Regions from separate parts of the Photobacterium sp. J15 genome, predicted to be linked through region 4. Evidence: predicted binding sites of a transcription regulator. Region 4 holds the regulator's gene; each other region holds the start of a gene.
The links. The regulator CRP, encoded in region 4, controls carbon source genes, mostly activating them, when cyclic AMP is high. The targets are predictions, from matches to a motif close to TGTGANNNNNNTCACA.

Region 1 (4,514 bases), 350 kb from region 4:
ATGCCGATTACAGCGTTGAAAAAGAACCACTGGCGGCGATAAATGAATTTAAAACTATGGTCCGGGAGCTTCACAAAGCCGGGATTGAAGTCATTCTGGATGTGGTGTTCAACCATACCGCCGAAGGCGATGAGAGCGGCCCGACATTTTGCTTTAAGGGCTTGCAGAACGGGGCCTACTACTTGCTGGATAAAAGTAATGGCAAATACGCTAACTACAGTGGTTGTGGCAATACCTGCAATGCCAATAACAGTGTGTTGCGGCGGATGATTATTGATGCCTTGCATTATTGGGTAACTGAAATGCATGTCGACGGTTTTCGTTTTGACCTGGCCTCGGTGTTGGCCAGAGACAGTCAAGGGCATCCGATGAAAGAGCCGCCGTTACTGTGGTCGATAGATTCGGATCCAATCCTTAGCAGTACCAAGATCATTGCTGAAGCCTGGGATGCCGCAGGCTTGTACCAGGTCGGTTCGTTTATCGGCGACCGCTGGAATGAATGGAACGGCAAATATCGCGATGATGTCCGGGCATTCTGGCGCGGTGATAACGGTTATGTCGGGCGCTTTGCATCTCGTATTTTAGGCTCTCCGGATATTTACTGTAGCCACCGTCACTCACCGCACAGGTCGGTGAATTTTATCTGTGCCCATGACGGCTTTACCCTCAATGATCTGGTCAGTTACAGCAAAAAACATAACCATGCCAATGGCGAAAACAACTGTGACGGCGATAACCATAATGTGTCGAGTAACTACGGAATCGAAGGCCCGACCGCGATAGCTGAAATTGATAATATTCGGAACCGTCAGTGCAAAAACATGCTGGCAACTCTGTTTCTCTCCTTGGGGACGCCGATGATCTGCATGGGCGATGAAGTACGGCGGACTCAGCAGGGCAATAACAACGCGTATTGCCAGGATAATGAAATCAGCTGGTTCGACTGGCGGTTAGCTGACAAGCATGCTGATATTCATCGTTTTGTCACTCAACTTAGCCAGATCCGCAGTGCTGAGCCGACGATCGACTGGAATATGCATATGTCGCTCAGCTCGGTGCTGGAAAATGTCGGGATTAGTTGGCATGGCACGGAGCCGAACAAGCCGGATTGGTCTGAACATTCCCACTCGCTGGCACTAACGGTTAACCATCCGATCACCAAAGATGAGCTGTATGTAATTTGCAATGCTTACTGGGATCCGCTGGAGTTCACTATCCCGGATCGAAACAGTAGTGATTGGCACATACTGATCAATACTGCCGAGCCAAGTCCCGGAGATATTTATACGATTGAGCAGGCGCCGAAATATCAGGGTAATACCATTCTGGCGACCGGGCGTAGTATGATCGTTATGGTTGCTAAGAAGAGTTAGCGCCAAAGCAACCCGGTGTCCCGGCGAGAGCTGGTGACATCGGGCCGAGTCAATCGCCAGCGTTTTTCTGAGAGCCAGATTATTATTCAGTTTGGTATAACCCAGAGAGTAAGATTTACTATGCTCATCGACAGCCATTGTCACTTCGATTTTGAACCTTTCGACTCCGATCCCAAGCACTATCTGGCTCTGGCCCATAGTGCCGGAGTCGGAAAAATCATTATTCCTTCTGTCGGGCAACGAAATTGGCAGCGAGTGCAGAGTCTCTGCTCGCAATTTGATGAGCTGTTCTATGCCCTTGGCCTGCATCCGTTTTTCAGTGAGGAGCACGGGAGTGGTGCGCTGGAAGGGCTGAAACAGCAGTTGGCAAAAGCTGTCGCAGACACGGGACAAAATGCGTCTAAATGCGTTGCTGTCGGTGAATGTGGACTAGACTTTGCCATTGTCGGCGCTGATCGGGAACAGCAAATTGAGTTGCTCAGGGCGCAACTGAAGCTGGCTAATCAGTATGCATTGCCAGTTATCCTCCATTGCCGAAAAGCCTTTCCGGAGCTGTTAAGACTGTTGAAACAACATCCGCTGTCAGCGGGTGGTGTGTATCACGGTTTCAGCGGAAGTTTGCCGCAGGCACAACAGCTTATTGAGCTGGGGATCAAAATTGGCGTAGGGGGAACGATAACGTATCAGCGGGCGAATAAAACCCGCAATACAATCGCAGCTTTGCCACTGGCAACACTGATGCTGGAAACCGATGCGCCGGATATGCCCGTTGCTGGCTTTCAGGGACAACCGAACCGTCCCGACAGGCTATGCAACATCATTGAGGCGTTAGCCGATATCAGGCCTGAGTCCCAGTCGGAAATCGAGTTGGCCACCAGTTTAACTACGGCTGAATTGTTTCGAATTTCGATGTGATCTCGATCGCTAAAGCAAACGAAAATGCCAAACGGTTGCTTTGGTTAATAAGTAGTTTGTGAGTAGCGTCACAATTGTGGTTTTGCTTTCACTTTCTTTCCTAGGAAAGTGTGATATCCGCATTAGTTTTATCGGTCACGGCATGAGTATAATGCGCCGGACTCTTAATGAGCCGAATTGTCGAGACGCCAAACTTAACTAAAGGGATGCCATAAACTATGAGCCTGTTTATGAGCCTGGTTGGGATGGCAGTACTGCTAGGTCTAGCTGTACTACTATCAGATAACCGCAAAGCTATTAATTTACGTACTGTTGGTGGTGCATTTGCCATCCAATTCTGCTTGGGTGCCTTTGTACTGTATGTGCCTGTAGGTCGTGACGTGCTGTACGGCATGTCTACTGCTGTTGCCAATGTTATCAACTACGGTAACGACGGTATCAACTTCCTATTCGGTGGCCTGACTTCACCTAAGATGTTTGAAGTGTTCGGTGGTGGCGGTTTCGTATTCGCCCTACGTGTACTTCCTGTAATTGTATTCTTCTCAGCACTGATTAGCGTACTTTACTACCTAGGCATCATGCAGGTTGTTATCAACATCCTTGGTGGTGGTCTGCAGAAAGCACTGGGTACTTCTCGTGCCGAATCTATGTCTGCTACAGCTAACATTTTCGTAGGTCAAACCGAAGCACCTCTGGTTATTCGTCCGTTTGTACCTAAGATGACTCAATCTGAGCTGTTTGCGGTTATGTGTGGTGGTCTGGCGTCTGTTGCTGGTGGTGTACTTGCTGGTTACGCTTCAATGGGTGTACCTCTGGAATACCTAATCGCGGCATCTTTCATGGCTGCACCAGGTGGTCTGCTATTTGCTAAGATCATCAAGCCTGAAACTGAAGAGCCAATCGAGCAGATGGCTGGCGATGCAGTATCTGAAGACGAGAAACCAGCGAACGTTATCGACGCAGCAGCAGCTGGTGCATCTTCTGGTATGCAGCTTGCTCTGAACGTTGGTGCGATGCTTCTTGCATTCATCGGTCTGATTGCACTGATCAACGGCCTGTTGGGTGGTATCGGTGGTTGGTTCGGCATGCCTGAGCTGACTCTGGAACTGATCCTTGGTTACGTATTCTCTCCACTGGCATTCCTAATCGGTGTTCCATGGGAAGAAGCAACTATCGCTGGTTCTTTCATCGGTCAGAAACTGGTAGTGAACGAATTCGTTGCTTACCTGAACTTTGCTCCTTACCTAGCTGAAGGTGCAGAAGTTGTTCTTACTGACAAGACTTCAGCAATCATTTCTTTCGCATTGTGTGGTTTTGCTAACCTATCTTCTGTAGCAATCCTACTTGGTGGTCTGGGTGGTCTGGCTCCAAGCCGTCGCCACGACATTGCTCGCTTCGGTATGAAGGCAGTAGCAGCAGGTACTCTATCTAACCTGATGTCTGCAACTATCGCTGGCCTATTTGTAAGCCTGAACGCAATGTAATCACTGATTTAATTCAGTAAGTATATTAAACGCCACAGCCATGCTGTGGCGTTTTTGTATGTGTAACTCCTCGTCCTTTTCCTGCTGCATCTCTTCACTTATGTCTATTCAACAGATTTGGTAAAAACCTTGTAACGTGTGAAACTTTGTTCTGTTTAATCGATTGCGCTCCGATTTTGGTGAACTCCCTTTGTTACTATCAATCTTGTCGTTACAACGGCACCCCCAGTGACCGCGGGCTACACTTTTCTTGTGCTGTATAACACAGAGAGAAAAGTTATGAGCGAAACCATACTGGCGCTGGCGGCAGGTTTTATTGTCGGGGTCTTGTTTTCAGCAATAAAACTGCCCATTCCTGCGCCGCCGGTTCTGCCCGGTGTCATGGGTATTTTCGGGGTGTATGCCGGTGGTATTTTTTACCAGTGGCTTGTGGAGCGTTTCTTTACTTGATGAGTGATTTATCAAGTAATAACAATTGTTTACTCTAATCTATAGTCGTAAACACATTGTGCACGGATGGAAACACGACTTTGATGGTGGGGCGTAAAAGAGCTTGGTATTATTAGCGAGCACCATCAAGAATTGACGATTGCTGTTTCAGCGTTTCCCCGTCGTGATGGGAGTACCGTCACGGTTTGCTGAACGGCACTTATTGCAAGATGCGTTGGTTACCCTGGTGTCTTGCGCGGTGAAATGGATATCAATCAGGTTGGTAATCTCGCATTGCTTTCCTGAGTCTTCA
Region 2 (4,514 bases), 2.8 Mb from region 4:
GCTGCCATCACCTGCTGGTAATCACCTTTTCTAACCGGTTCATCAGCTTCCTGACGCCAGAAACTCAATGCTGGTTGCTTGCTCCCTGCCAATTGCCAGCTCCGATCCGTTGCCTTCGGGCTGTGGTTCACCGGCAGGAAAGTAATGTCCTGATCATAAATAAACGGGCGCTGCGGCGTGCGGAAGATGGTGTTGACGGCTTCAACCATTTCAGCTGTTGAACGCCAGTTGGTTCCCAGGGTGTAGTGAGCTTTCACCTGGCGACGAGCCTGAATATAAGTAAAGATATCAGCACCACGGAAGGCATAAATCGCCTGCTTCGGGTCACCGATCATAAACAGTCCACAGGCCGACTCCTCACTGCCAGCGTCAACTTCAGCTTCTGACGGCTTTTCACCATAAACAGTGTTAAAAATGCTGTACTGAAGCGGATCGGTATCCTGGAATTCATCGATCATCGCAACCGGAAACAGAGTACGGATCCGCGCAGCCAGGCTGCCGTCTGCATCATTGCTCAGCGCCGCAGCCAGTTGGGTCAGCAGATCGTCAAATGACAGCCAGCCTTTACGACGTTTGGCCTCAGTCAGCAACTGACGGCACTCTCTGATAGCATGTGCCAGCAGCGGATCCCTGACATTCGGCTTGTTAGCCAGCAGCTCGCCAATAGCAACAAACACAGGATGCTCCGGCGGATTCCCTTTGCTGGTCTTATCAAACAGCACCTGTTGATCAAATTTTTCCAGCGCTTTCGGTAACTGGTAACCGGAGGTTTCCTGCTCGGCCCAGGCACTGACTTCCGCCAGCGCCTTCGGCAAACTGGTCTTGGTATAACTGCGCTTGTTGACCCCGGAACCGGCAATCAAATCCTGGAAATCAGCCGCATCAGCACGCCACAAGCGCTTCACATGCTCAATTCGGGCAATATTGTCGTCATGAACCTGTTGCAACGAATCTTTCAGCTCCGGCGCACGAATTTCCACCTCGGCACCGGACAAAAACGGGTTAACATCACGTAGCAAAGTTGCCGGCGATACCCAGATGCTGCGCACCTCACCAGCCAGTGTTTTCGGCAATGGGTAGAAGTTGCGGCGCCAGTAATCAGCCACCACCTGCGCCCGAAGGTGACTCTCTTCGGTGACGAACTCATTGTTGAACAGGCTGCCAGACTCAAACGCATTCTGGGTCAGCATCCGCTGACAGAAACCATGAATAGTGAAAATGGCGGCTTCATCCATCTGACGTTCGGCCTGCAGCAAGATCGATGCCGCCGCTTTATGATCGGCAAGATCATCCAACAAGGGTTTGATCACCGGATCGTCACTATGGCCTCGGCTGAATGCCAGCCGGGCATCATGGATCCGGCGGCGAATACGATCACGCAGCTCCGCAGTTGCCGCTTCGGTAAAAGTCACCACCAGAATCTGATCAACAGTCAGCTCGCGAGGGAAGCGGCTGTTGTTATCACCATGCCCGAGCAGCAGACGCAGGTACAGACTGGCAATGGTAAACGTCTTGCCCGTACCGGCCGAGGCTTCAATCAGCCTGTTACCGTGCAACGGGAAGGTCATCGGCTTAAGCTCCTGCGGCTCAATGAGTACCGCAGAATCAGTAAGGTCAGGCGAAATGTGTTGTTGAGTCATAGGATGCGCAAGTTCCTGTTATTGCACGAACATGGGTTCGGGCAAAATAAATTTTTGTGATCGAGCACAAATTCAAACAAAAATATCGAATTAGCCAACTTTGAGTTCTATCACTATGAGAGCTGTTTCACGGTTTATCCCAATTCGATCCGCTACTATCCGCGTCATGAATTCGGTCTACCTCTGGACCTGTGGCCGTACGGTGAACACCCTACAATCAATAATGATTTATCGACGGCCACCTACCCCCCTTAGTGATTAATCCTCTTTCTTCAAATGCAGGTGCAGCAATGCCGGTTTGAGCAATTGTTCTGCCTGTTGTGTGGCATCATCAGCCAGCTCACAATTCCACTCCGGCCATACCCGGTAGATATAAGCATTGTTTCCTTCACCTTCGAACATGTAACCGCCGTTAAAGGCTTCTGCCATCTTCGCTTTTGCTTTATCCAGAATATCAGCATCATCGCACCAGTTACCCTGCTTATCCTGGCAAGCCTGCAAACCGGCAAGTGCGGTGCGGGGGAAATATGCCAGCGGCCGGGTCAGTCCCTGATAGTACGCCTGCATTAATACTGCCAACTGTTCACGGGCATATTCAGCATTGACCGGTTCCAGCCAGTAGTGACCGTCAATGCCAATCAAATGAGTGTCTTTCGATTCGGCGACCAGAGCCAGACACAAATGTTCGATCCAGCCCTGCAGAATATCCTGTGCCCTGACCTTGCCCGGACGATAACGAACCAGCCCACTCCGGCTGTGATACTTGAGCCAGCCCTGAAATTGCACAGACCGTCCTTCAATCTCAATTAACTGGTCAACTTCAACATCTGGCAGTGAGTCGGCCAGCAGACCGGCTACTTTGTCAGCCAGACTTTCAATCTGTCCCCGCTCATCCATCAGCTCCAGCTCACCAAACTCAGCCAGCGGCAGGCCACCCGCAGCCTGCTGATATTCGGCAAAGCGCTCAAATACGGCGTCTTTATTGCTTTCACCCTGAAGGTGGCTATCAAGGAAAGTCGTCAGCAAATCACTGCGAAGCTGATAACGGCTCAGACCATCAAGAACAAACGGCTCGTCATCTTCGACTGCGCCAGCTGCCGATTCAAAGAACACTTTCAGGCGGCGGTTAAAGAAATACTGCACAGGCAGACGCCAGAAGCGAGACAGTTCGGCCAGCTCCAGCACTGGCATGCCGGTGCTGTCTTCAGGCTCGGCAATAAGTGGCTGCTCCTGAAATTCAGGCGTTGCAATCAACTCTCGACTGGCTGCGGGCAACCATTCTGCGGCATAACTCGGTGCAGCTCCCAGAAAGGCTTCCGGACTGAACGGCACCAATGGGTGGACATGTAGCATGGCTTTCGCCAGGCGCTCGGCCGACTGATCGGCAGGCAGAGCTTCATCCCCTTCAAGACAGTATCCCTGCTGGCAGTATTCCAGCAGCTCGCTAACCAGTACCGACGGCATTTTTTCACTGTTGTCCTGAATAGAGCGTCCGACATAACTGATGTACAACGTTTCCTGAGCTGACTGCAGTGCCTCAAGGAACAGGTAGCGGTCGTCATCACGGCGGGAGCGGTCACCATAACGGGTTCGTCCGGTCATCAGATCAAAGCCTTCCGGCGGAATAGAGCGCGGATAGATACCGTCATTCATCCCCAGCAGGCACACTACCTTGAACGGGATCGAACGCATTGGCATCAGGGTACAAAAGTTTACCTGACCGGCAAGGAAACGCTGACTGACCCGTTCACCCGATAATTTGCTGTTGAGGTAATCACGCAGCACTTTCGGCGTGATCTCATCCTGATAACCGGCATCTTTCAGCTGCTGCTCAAGTTGCTGCAGCTTGTCGCGGATCATCCGCAATACCATCTCGCCGTCAGTATCGACGGCAAAGAAATCATCCAACAGCTGGTTAAGTACTGAAATCCACTCCGCCACCGGCTGTGGCTTGGCAAGCAAAGTGCGGTAGTGCATCAGCATTTCGACAAATAAACCGAGCTGCCCGGCCAGCTCGGCATCCATACCCTGTACCTCATCATAGGCCAGCACCCCCTGATACAATCCGGCATCCTGCGGCATTGCGTAACCGAGCAGCATCCGCTGCAAACCAAACAGCCAGGTATTTTGTTGCTGGCGCGGCAGTTGGAATTCACTGGCTGTGCCATCATCCAACCCCCAGCGGATCCCGACTTCTTCAATCCAGCCTTTAACCCGTTCAAAACGCTCGCTGTCAAAACCGAACTTCGCCATCACCGCCGGTACTTCCAGCAACTCCAGCAGTTCAGAAGCCTGACAGCGGCTCTCCGGCAGTTCCAATAAACGCAGGAAGGCCAGCAGAACCGGATTTTCCTGGTCGGCACTGCGGTCAGAAATAGAGAAAGGAATGTAGCGCTCACCCGGCGCGTTACCGAACACCGCCTGAATATACGGGCTGTAGCTGTTGATATCGGCCACCATCACTACGATGTCTCGCGGCGACAGTTCCGGATTGTCAGCCATCATCGCCAGCAGCTTGTCATGCAACACCTCAACCTCTCGCATCGGCGAGTGGCAGGCGTGGACAGCCAGCGACTGGTCCTGCGGCGAGATCGCCAGCTTGTGGTGACTGGTTTCAGTCAACTCATCATTGACACGATCTTCAAGGTTAAGGATATCGGCTTGAATCGAATGCAACATGGAATCCGGTTCGATATCGACAAAAGCTTCGACATCATAGGCTTCCATCTCCGACAGCAGGTACAGGTTATCCCGCCCCAGCTTACCCAGTGACGCCAGCAAGGTATTACCGACTGCGTCTTCATGGGTATCATCAACCAGGTTGGCCTCGATATCTCCCTTCAGCGGAGAAACGACACCACCAAGCTCACTGTG
Region 3 (4,514 bases), 930 kb from region 4:
CTAAAATATCGGTAACTTTTATTTCTTCATTCTGCACTTCTTTCGCATTGTGCAGATTAGAGTACGTTGTATAAATTATCTCAGTTTTCTTCGGTGCTATATTTTTATAGCCTGTCGACTTAAATGATGTTTCATTAGTAATGGTATCCGTATCAATTGAACGAACAACTCTGAATTCAGCATCAGCATCGTTTCGAATTGCGTAGTTATTTTTCATATCACCAAAACTAATTTTAATACCATTATCTATTGAGATTATCCTGCGATTATATTTCGGATATACCTCATCAATAGATTTACTTTCATAACCTTTACTTGAAAGTGCTCTCTGTAAAAGTTCACCATCCCAGGTTAATTCAAGCTCCATACTCTGATCAGTCAAGTTTGTGATCTGAGTTTCAACCAGTGAAGTTCTGTCTGTGACAAAACGCAACACCATCTGAACATTAACCAAATCAGTTTTGAGAACCTGAACCAAGGCTCCGGGTGTACTGTAAATATTGGCCTGGGCTGACGATAAATCAATCTGCTTGCCCGCTTTCTTATCGAGCAAATGTAACTTATCAAACTCCTGTCCCGACATGAAGTGGGCATACTCCTGAGTTACCTGCATGATTCCGCCAAAAGAACCATAACCATTAGCATCAGCAGGCAGAAGATGACCATGCCAGGCACCGTTATCGACAAAAGCATTAAACTTCAAGTTGTCATATTTATCATAATCACGCAGGTATTCTGGATTACCGGTGCGATCAATCACGTTAATAAAGTTGCTGGACGGTGGTATCGGAATATCAACCTGTTTGCCATCAGTATTATTACTGCTGCTATTACATCCGGACAGAGTGATAGCAGAGCCAACCATAATGGCTAATAATGATTTATGAAAATGCATTTCTGTTCCCCGTTATTATATATACCGTGTTTATTTATTCTCACGGCGATTTATTATTCAGCGCATTGAAAATCAGGCATCAATGACGGGGCGATAATATAAAGTTGGAAACTAAGTAAAATAGATCTTTATCACCATTCATTATTTTGCTGACTCAATTATCAACTATCAATTGAATAACACCAATAAAAACATCGAATATTATTCACTGAGATTAATGATTTATTGGACTCAATATCACAATAAGATTGAAACCTTATACAATTAACATCAAATTTGATTGATATTAACCAGCTCTTGCATTTCTATTCTTTGTTACATAAACAAAGGGTCATTTAACCAAGTTAAATAAAATAACCTGACAGAAAGTCACACTTCACATGCATTCACTTCAATATTATTTATTTAAAAACAAACTTAGAGCACACATGTATTACACAGTTTAGTTAAATAAGTTTCAGATAGCTCTCTTAAGTAACAGAAGTATAGAGGCAATGATTCCGCTTACATGATTAAACACCTTATAAAAAATATTTATAAAATGAATATACCCCTTATTCATAACCAAGCTAATACCCAAGTTAAATTTCCCCCTGAGCATGAATAAAAGCATACTAAATATCCCATTATAAGTACTCATTATCTGACTCATTGGGGTAATAAAACGAAAAAACCGATGCCTAAACATCGGTTTTATAATCATTACTGCTAACTACTAGCACGCAGTAATTTGCCTCAAGGTCGAAGAAGGAACGCGGTGTTTATATACATAAATGAGCATTCCCGATGAAGAGATTGAGGCAATAAAATACCGACGCAATACGCCGGTTCTCTGTAATCTATTACAATCAAGCCCGTAGGAATTTAATTCGTGAACAAGGCGGAAGCGCGCAGTTGATGACTATCAATGAACACTTCCAACAAAGTCTTCATACGAAAAAACCGATGCCTAAGCATCGGTTTTATAATCATTACTGCTAACTGCTAGCACGCAGGAATTTGCCTCAAGGTCGAAGAGGGAACGCAGAGTTTATATACATAAATGAGCATTCCCGATGAAGAGATTGAGGCAAACAACCAGTGATAGGGTTACTCAGCCAGCATACGGCGAGCAGCTTCAACTACCACCTTGATAGAACGCTTTTCAGTTTCTTTCAGAGTCGCGTGATCAGGGATTTCTTTCTGAGTACGGTTGATGATAACACCTGCTACACAACCTGCACGTAGGCCAGAGCTTGCACACATGGTTAGCAGAGTTGCTGATTCCATTTCGAAGTTAAGCACGCCCATTTGCTGCCACTCGTCCATAGAACCCTGGAAGCGACGAACTACACGACCTGAGAATGTATCGTAACGCTCTTGGCCTGGGTAGAAAGTATCACTTGATGCTGTTACACCTGTGTGTACTGTTGCGCCGTCTGCATCACATGCTGCTTTCATTGCTGTGGCAACACTGAAATCTGCTACTGCTGGGAATTCCATTGGAGCGAAGTGCAGGCTCGCACCGTCAAGACGTACAGAGCCAGTTGTTACAATCATGTCACCAACGTTGATGTGTGGCTGGATCGCACCAGTTGTACCTACACGTAGGAAAGTACGAACACCCAGCTGTGCCAATTCTTCAACTGCGATAGAAGTAGATGGGCCACCGATACCAGTTGAACAAACAACAACAGATTTGCCGTCTATCTTCGCGCGGTAAACAGTATATTCACGAGCACTGGCCAGAAATTCTGGGTTTTCCATCAGGTTTGCAATCTTTTCAACACGGGCCGGATCACCTGGAATAATAGCCAGTTCAGCACCATTCAGATCTTCTTTTGTTACACCTAGGTGGAATACAGCGTTGTCAGACATAGTCATATCCTTTTTATACTTTACCGCGAAATTAAGGGGGTCGCTCGAGGCCTGCGGCTATGAATCAAATAATTAAAAAAACTAAAAAAGTTGTTGTTTTGGCAATGCTCTTAAAAAAAGCATTAACAAAACACAAGGCTAAAGATAGCCGATAGATTTTTAGTTTTTAGTGATTGTAGTCACATTGAGAGAAATAGTATGAATTTCATTTTTCACCCCAGAGAGAGCTAGATCACATAAAAACGGTTACCTTTGCGCTTTATCACAAAATTAATCTCAATAAAAAAGCATCGCACAAGGCGATGCTTTTGAATGTTTTTCCATCAGAGCATTAAGTACGTTTCACTTTTGACTCAAAGCGTAACAACCTCAATGCATTCAATGTCACCAAAGCAGTCGCTCCACTGTCAGCCAGAACTGCAACCCACAGACCAGTCAAGCCAAGTAAGGTCGTTACAAGGAAGACACCTTTCAGCCCCAGGGCAATAAAAATATTTTGGCGAATATTGCTCAGTGTCGCGCGGGACAACGCTATCATTTCCGGCAACTCTGAAATTCTGTTATGAGTCAGGGCTGCATCTGCGGTTTCCAGCGCCACATCAGTACCTCCACCCATTGCGATACCAATGGATGCGGTTTTCATTGCTGGCGCATCATTAATGCCATCCCCGACCATCGCCACTTTGGCATTTTTATTAGCAAGTTCAACCTCAGTTACTTTATCTGCGGGTAACAGGCCAGCACGATAATCAATATCGATCTCTCTGGCGATAGCCGCAGCAGCACGCGGATTATCACCGGTTAGCATGACTGAATGAATCCCCATCGCCTTAAGGATTTTAATCGCTTCACGGGTGTCATTACGCAGATTGTCTCGCCATGCAATCAAGCCAACGGGTTCATCGTTACGAACCGCGACTACCAGGGTTTTTCCTTCACCTTCCAGCAGTTCAGCCTCTGTTTTCTGTCCTGCTGTTAACTGTACTAATGCAGGCAAACGATCCGCTGCAGCCAGCAATAAGGTATCACCACCAATTACCCCCTGAATGCCCTTACCCGGCAAAGCTTCTCGTTCATCGGCTACATCCAGCTTTAATCCTCGCGCCTGAGCCGCATTAACCACAGCCTGTGCCAGCGGGTGCAACGAACCGTCCTCAACAGCTGCGGCCTGATAAAGCAGTTTGTCTTCATCACCATCCCAACTTACAACATCAGTCACAACTGGCTTACCCTGAGTCAGGGTACCCGTTTTATCAAAAGCAACGGTTTCGATATGCCCTAACTGCTCCAATGCGGCACCACCTTTAATCAGGGCACCACGTTGTGCTGCTGCCGCCAGGCCCGAAGTAATCGCAGCTGGAATCGAAATAACCAAGGCACAAGGACATGCAATTAGTAACAAAGTCAGGCCTTTATAAATCCACTCACTCCAGTCCTGACCGAACAACAACGGCGGAATCACGATGACTAATGCCGCCAACGCAATCATGGCCGGAGTGTACAAACTACTGAAGCGATCAATAAAACGCTCCAGCGGTGCTTTTCGGGATTCGGCATCTTCAATCAGGTGAAGGATACGGTCGATGGCATTATCCCCCTGCTCAGAAACAATTCTCAGCTGAACCTGCTTATCTGAAACCAGACAGCCAGCCATCACCTTTTCACCACGCAGGCGTTCAACCGGAACTGACTCCCCGGTCAGCGCACTTTCATCGAAGCTTGCTGAAGTTTCAGTTAAAACGGCATCAGCAGGCAGACGTCC
Region 4 (4,514 bases):
AACCGCTGAGCTGAGAATTGACGGTCCGTTTGCCGAGCCGCAGCCGTTTATGGGACCACAGATTTCCGAGGCTGCCGCCGATAACATTATCCTGGCTCAGGACAAGCTGGTGAACCTTGGCGGAAAAATCCTACTGGAAGCTAAACGTGGCCAGGGGGCGATTGTCACCCCGGCGATTGTCGAAGTCAGCCAGGTAGCAGAACTGCCAGATGAAGAGTACTTTGGCCCGTTGTTGCAGGTAGTCCGCTACCGGGATTTAGAACAGGCTGTCACATTGGCAAATGATACCCGTTATGGTCTGTCAGCAGGGTTGGTATCAACGGATGATGATGAATGGCGGTACTTTATTGATCATATCCGTGCCGGTATTGTGAATCGTAACCGCCAGCTGACCGGTGCCAGTGGTGATGCGCCGTTCGGTGGTCCGGGGGCGTCAGGTAACCTGAGGCCGAGTGCGTACTACGCGGCAGATTATTGCGCTTATCCTATGGCATCAATGGAAGGGGAGCAAACCGAGCTGCCGTCACAGCTGTCACCGGGTATTACTTTGTAATAACAGAAGGGGAGCGTCATCATGGAAAGAGTCGAGCAACTGTTTGATGCATTGTGGAAGGATTACACCGAGCGGCTCTGTCCATCGGCCGCACAGGTTCATGATCTGCTCGAAGAAGATGAGCCGCTGCTTAATGACCATATTGCCCTGCGTACCTTCAATCTGCCGCAGGTCGGCTTCGACCGGCTGGCGGCTCCTTTTATTGCTATCGGCTACAAACCTTGTGGGAAATACCATTTTGAAGCCAAGAAGCTCTATGCTGAACACTTTGAGCACCCGAATCCGCTGGCACCAAAAGTGTTTATCAGTGAGTTGATGGTCGGGCAGTTTTCTTCCTTGTTGCAGGAAACGGTTCGCGATTTGGTGAACCAGGTGCCGGAGGCAGCGATGCATGATCCGGCTTTCCTCTATGGTGGCCGCCTGTGGGATTTGGATTTTAAAACCTATGAGCTTTTGTCTGCAGAAAGTGAATATGCTGGCTGGGTGGCAGCTCATGGTTTCGGGGCCAATCATTTTACGGTCAGCATTAACCAGTTGGAGCAGTTCACCGAGGTCCATGAAGTGAACCACCTGCTGCTTCATAACGGTTTTGTGATCAATGAGTCGGGGGGCGAAGTTAAAGGCAGCCCGCAGGATATGCTGGAACAGTCCTCCACCATGGCGGATAAGGTGCCGGTACAATTCCTTGATGGTGTTCATACCATCCCCGGCGGTTTTTATGAGTTTGCCAAGCGTTACCCGATGGAAGACGGTGAACTGTACCAGGGGTTTGTGGCGGCATCGGCCGATAAAATTTTTGAAAGCACCAATAGCCAGCCGCCTTTGGTCGATTACTAATGACAAAGGCAGTTTAGAGAGTATGACAAGCCCCACGGTTACGAGACAGTGGGGCTTTTTTCTGTTTTAAGTAGTTAGTGACCACAGTGGCTGTCGAGTGAAGGACAGTCAAATTCGCCGTTCGTAGTAGTTCGCCGATGCTGCCTGGTGAAGATGGCATGCTGTTCCAGATAGTGACGCTGATCACTGAAACCGGTCAGCTCTACGGTCGGGGGTAGGTTGGCAATAACTGAGGGAATTGTTGAACCCGCGTTGGGGGCAAAGCGCTCGATATCCATATCCTGTGTCCTGTCGTCCCACTCGGTCCTGATGGTCTCCTTCCATCCCGGAACCGGAGCAGGTCATACTTGAAAGATATGCACAATGTAGCATTAATAAAGGGGATCGCAAGAGGTGAGTCAGTGAGCGAGGTAGCAAATTATGCCTGATAAAATTGGAATGATTCCCCGGTGGTATGATCGCAGCAACAAAAAAAGCCGCATCAAGCGGCTTTTTGTCATTCATGTCTGGATGGTTCGCTTAGCGCGTACCGTAGACAACGATAGTTTTACCGTGTGCCGAGATCAGGTTCTGCTCTTCAAGCATCTTCAGGATACGGCCAACCGTTTCACGTGAACAGCCAACAATCTGACCGATTTCCTGACGAGTGATCTTGATCTGCATACCGTCTGGGTGAGTCATTGCATCTGGCTGTTTTGCCAGGTTCAGCAGTGTCTGTGCGATACGACCGGTTACATCCAGGAATGCAAGGTCGCCAACTTTCTGGCTGGTTACCTGCAGGCGGCTCGCCATCTGAGCTGATAGACGCATCAGGATGTCAGGGTTAACCTGAATCAGCTGGCGGAATTTCTTGAATGAGATTTCTGCTACTTCACAAGGTGTTTTGGCACGAACCCAAGCGGTACGTTCCTGACCTTCTTCAAACAGACCAAGCTCACCGATGAAGTCACCTTGGTTTAGGTAAGACAGGATCATCTCCTTGCCTTCTTCATCCTTGATCAATACGGCAACAGAACCTTTGACGATGTAGTAGAGAGTTTCAGCTTTCTCACCTGCGTGGATCAAAGTGCTCTTTGAAGGGTACTTGTGAATGTGGCAATGGGAAAGAAACCACTCTAGAGTTGGATCTGTTTGAGGTTTACCTGGAACCATATTACTAACTTCCTCTGCGTTTGTTGCCCAACAACGACATCCCTAAAAATTGAAGCTGGGCCTAACAATAAAATTGTTTGCCTTTAGGATATTCAGTCAGCCGCTGGGCTGCAAGCTCACTTGAATAATTAGTTTCAGAGTTTATCTTTTTTCGGCCTGTATTTCTTGATATTGATCTATCTGAAAAGGCCATTTTGTAGTCATAAGTGTGCACATGATCACAACTGTGTAATCATGTGCCAAAACCGCCTGATTTTAGTAAGGAGAAAGTCATGCAATCGAGAGTGAAATGGGTCGAGGAAATGACCTTTTTGGGGCAGTCAAATTCAGGACATAGCATCGTAATGGATGGCAATGGTGGTGAAAAAGCACCAAGTCCGATGGAAATGGTTTTGATGGCTGCCGGTGGTTGCAGCTCTGTGGATGTGGTCGACGGCCTGAAGTCTGCCGGACAGAAAATTACCGCCTGTGAAGCACAAATTTCTTCCGTCCGCCGCGAACAGGCACCGCGCCTGTTTACCTCCGCAAACCTGCACTTTGTGGTGACCGGACATGATCTGGATGAAGCGGTCGTTGCCAAAACTGTTGCTGACTCACTGCAGAAATACTGTTCAGTGTGCCTGATGCTGGGTGAAGGGGTTGAGATGACCCATTCTTATGAGGTTATTAAGGCGTAACTGATTGATCTTCAATCTTTTAACGAGTAACGAGATACTCTTTTCTCGTTACTCGATATAGATAATTGCCTTTTGAGTCAGCTTATTTTACCGGTATCAATCAGTTGCTGGATCAGCGGTCGCATGATCAGCTCCATTGCAAAGCTCATTTTGCCGCCCGGCACTACCAGGGTGTTATGGCGAGACATGAAAGAGCCCTGGATCATCGCCAGCAGGTAGGGAAAGTCGACGTTCTTGATACCGCGGAAGCGGATCACCACAAAACTTTCATCCAGGCTCGGAATGGCCTTGGCGGTGAACGGGTTGGAGGTATCGACGGTCGGTACCCGCTGGAAGTTAATATGGGTACGTGAAAACTGCGGTGTAATATAGTTGATGTAATCGTCCATTGAGCGAACGATGGATCCCATTACCGCTTCACGGGAATGGCCGCGATCCCGGGTATCCCGGACGATCTTCTGGATCCACTCCAGGTTGACGATTGGCACCATGCCGATCAGCAGATCGACGTGTTGGGCGACGTTGATATCTCCGTCCACCACACCGCCATGTAATCCTTCATAAAACAGTACGTTGGTATTCTCCGGCAGATCCTGCCACGGGGTAAAGGTGCCCGGCATCTGATTATAAGGCACGGCTTCGTCGAAAGTGTGCAGGTAACGGCGAAATTTACCGCTGCCGTCATCACCGTACTGGCGGAAGAAAGTCTCGAGTTGGGCAAAATCATTGGCTTGAGGGCCAAAATAGCTGATATGCCGTCCTTGATCTTTAGCTTTGCGGATCTCAACATCCATCTCCGGCCGGGTATAGCGGTGGAAACTGTCACCTTCCAGCCAGGCGGCGTTGATGCCCATCATATTGAACATTTTGCGGAAAGCTTCAGAGGTGGTGGAGGTGCCGGCTCCTGAAGACCCTGTTACTGCAATAATCGGATGTTTTGCAGACATGACAAACCCTGTCGTTAACATTAATCCTCAGAGTTATTAACAGGCTGTTAAGGAAAGGTCAAGCGGAACCGGACACGGATAGCGAAAATGATACAGTGGATAAAAAGTGGATTAACCGCTGAATTCGTGGCGCAGCTTGATATCGATCGATTCATGCAGCTCAGAAAAAACCACCACCGCTTCGCCGGAAGCCAGTTGCTGGCGAACATGGCGTACTTTATCGGACAGGCTCATTTCATTCTCACCGTAATCGGTGCCTTCGCGAAGCACAAAATACTCAATGAGGTTATCCAGGGTTTCCGGATCAATCTCTTGCCAGGGAATAATCATTACAGGGCTCTAATCGTT

Region 1: AACQ93_RS14145 (NupC/NupG family nucleoside CNT transporter) is a predicted target of CRP. The motif match lies at 2,346-2,361, and genes of this name have one in related genera.
Region 2: recB (exodeoxyribonuclease V subunit beta) is a predicted target of CRP. The motif match lies at 1,757-1,772, and genes of this name have one in related genera.
Region 3: udp (uridine phosphorylase) is a predicted target of CRP. The motif match lies at 2,974-2,989, and genes of this name have one in related genera.

Annotation. Positions count from the first base shown of each region.
Region 1 covers NZ_CAWMUI010000001.1:3,151,286-3,155,799, reverse strand. Annotated here, with positions in the region: gene glgX (glycogen debranching protein GlgX) at 1-1,373, shown strand, start outside; gene AACQ93_RS14150 (TatD family hydrolase) at 1,494-2,288, shown strand; gene AACQ93_RS14145 (NupC/NupG family nucleoside CNT transporter) at 2,507-3,772, shown strand; gene AACQ93_RS14140 (XapX domain-containing protein) at 4,052-4,222, shown strand.
Region 2 covers NZ_CAWMUI010000001.1:663,630-668,143, reverse strand. Annotated here, with positions in the region: gene recB (exodeoxyribonuclease V subunit beta) at 1-1,640, opposite strand, end outside; gene recC (exodeoxyribonuclease V subunit gamma) at 1,899-4,514, opposite strand, start outside.
Region 3 covers NZ_CAWMUI010000001.1:2,572,329-2,576,842, forward strand. Annotated here, with positions in the region: gene ygjK (alpha-glucosidase) at 1-895, opposite strand, end outside; gene udp (uridine phosphorylase) at 1,985-2,752, opposite strand; gene AACQ93_RS11550 (zinc/cadmium/mercury/lead-transporting ATPase) at 3,084-4,514, opposite strand, start outside.
Region 4 covers NZ_CAWMUI010000001.1:3,505,605-3,510,118, reverse strand. Annotated here, with positions in the region: gene astD (succinylglutamate-semialdehyde dehydrogenase) at 1-553, shown strand, start outside; gene AACQ93_RS15755 (DUF1338 domain-containing protein) at 575-1,390, shown strand; gene AACQ93_RS15750 (hypothetical protein) at 1,465-1,668, opposite strand; gene crp (cAMP-activated global transcriptional regulator CRP) at 1,910-2,542, opposite strand; gene AACQ93_RS15740 (OsmC family protein) at 2,815-3,219, shown strand; gene AACQ93_RS15735 (phosphoribulokinase) at 3,297-4,166, opposite strand; gene AACQ93_RS15730 (YheU family protein) at 4,278-4,496, opposite strand.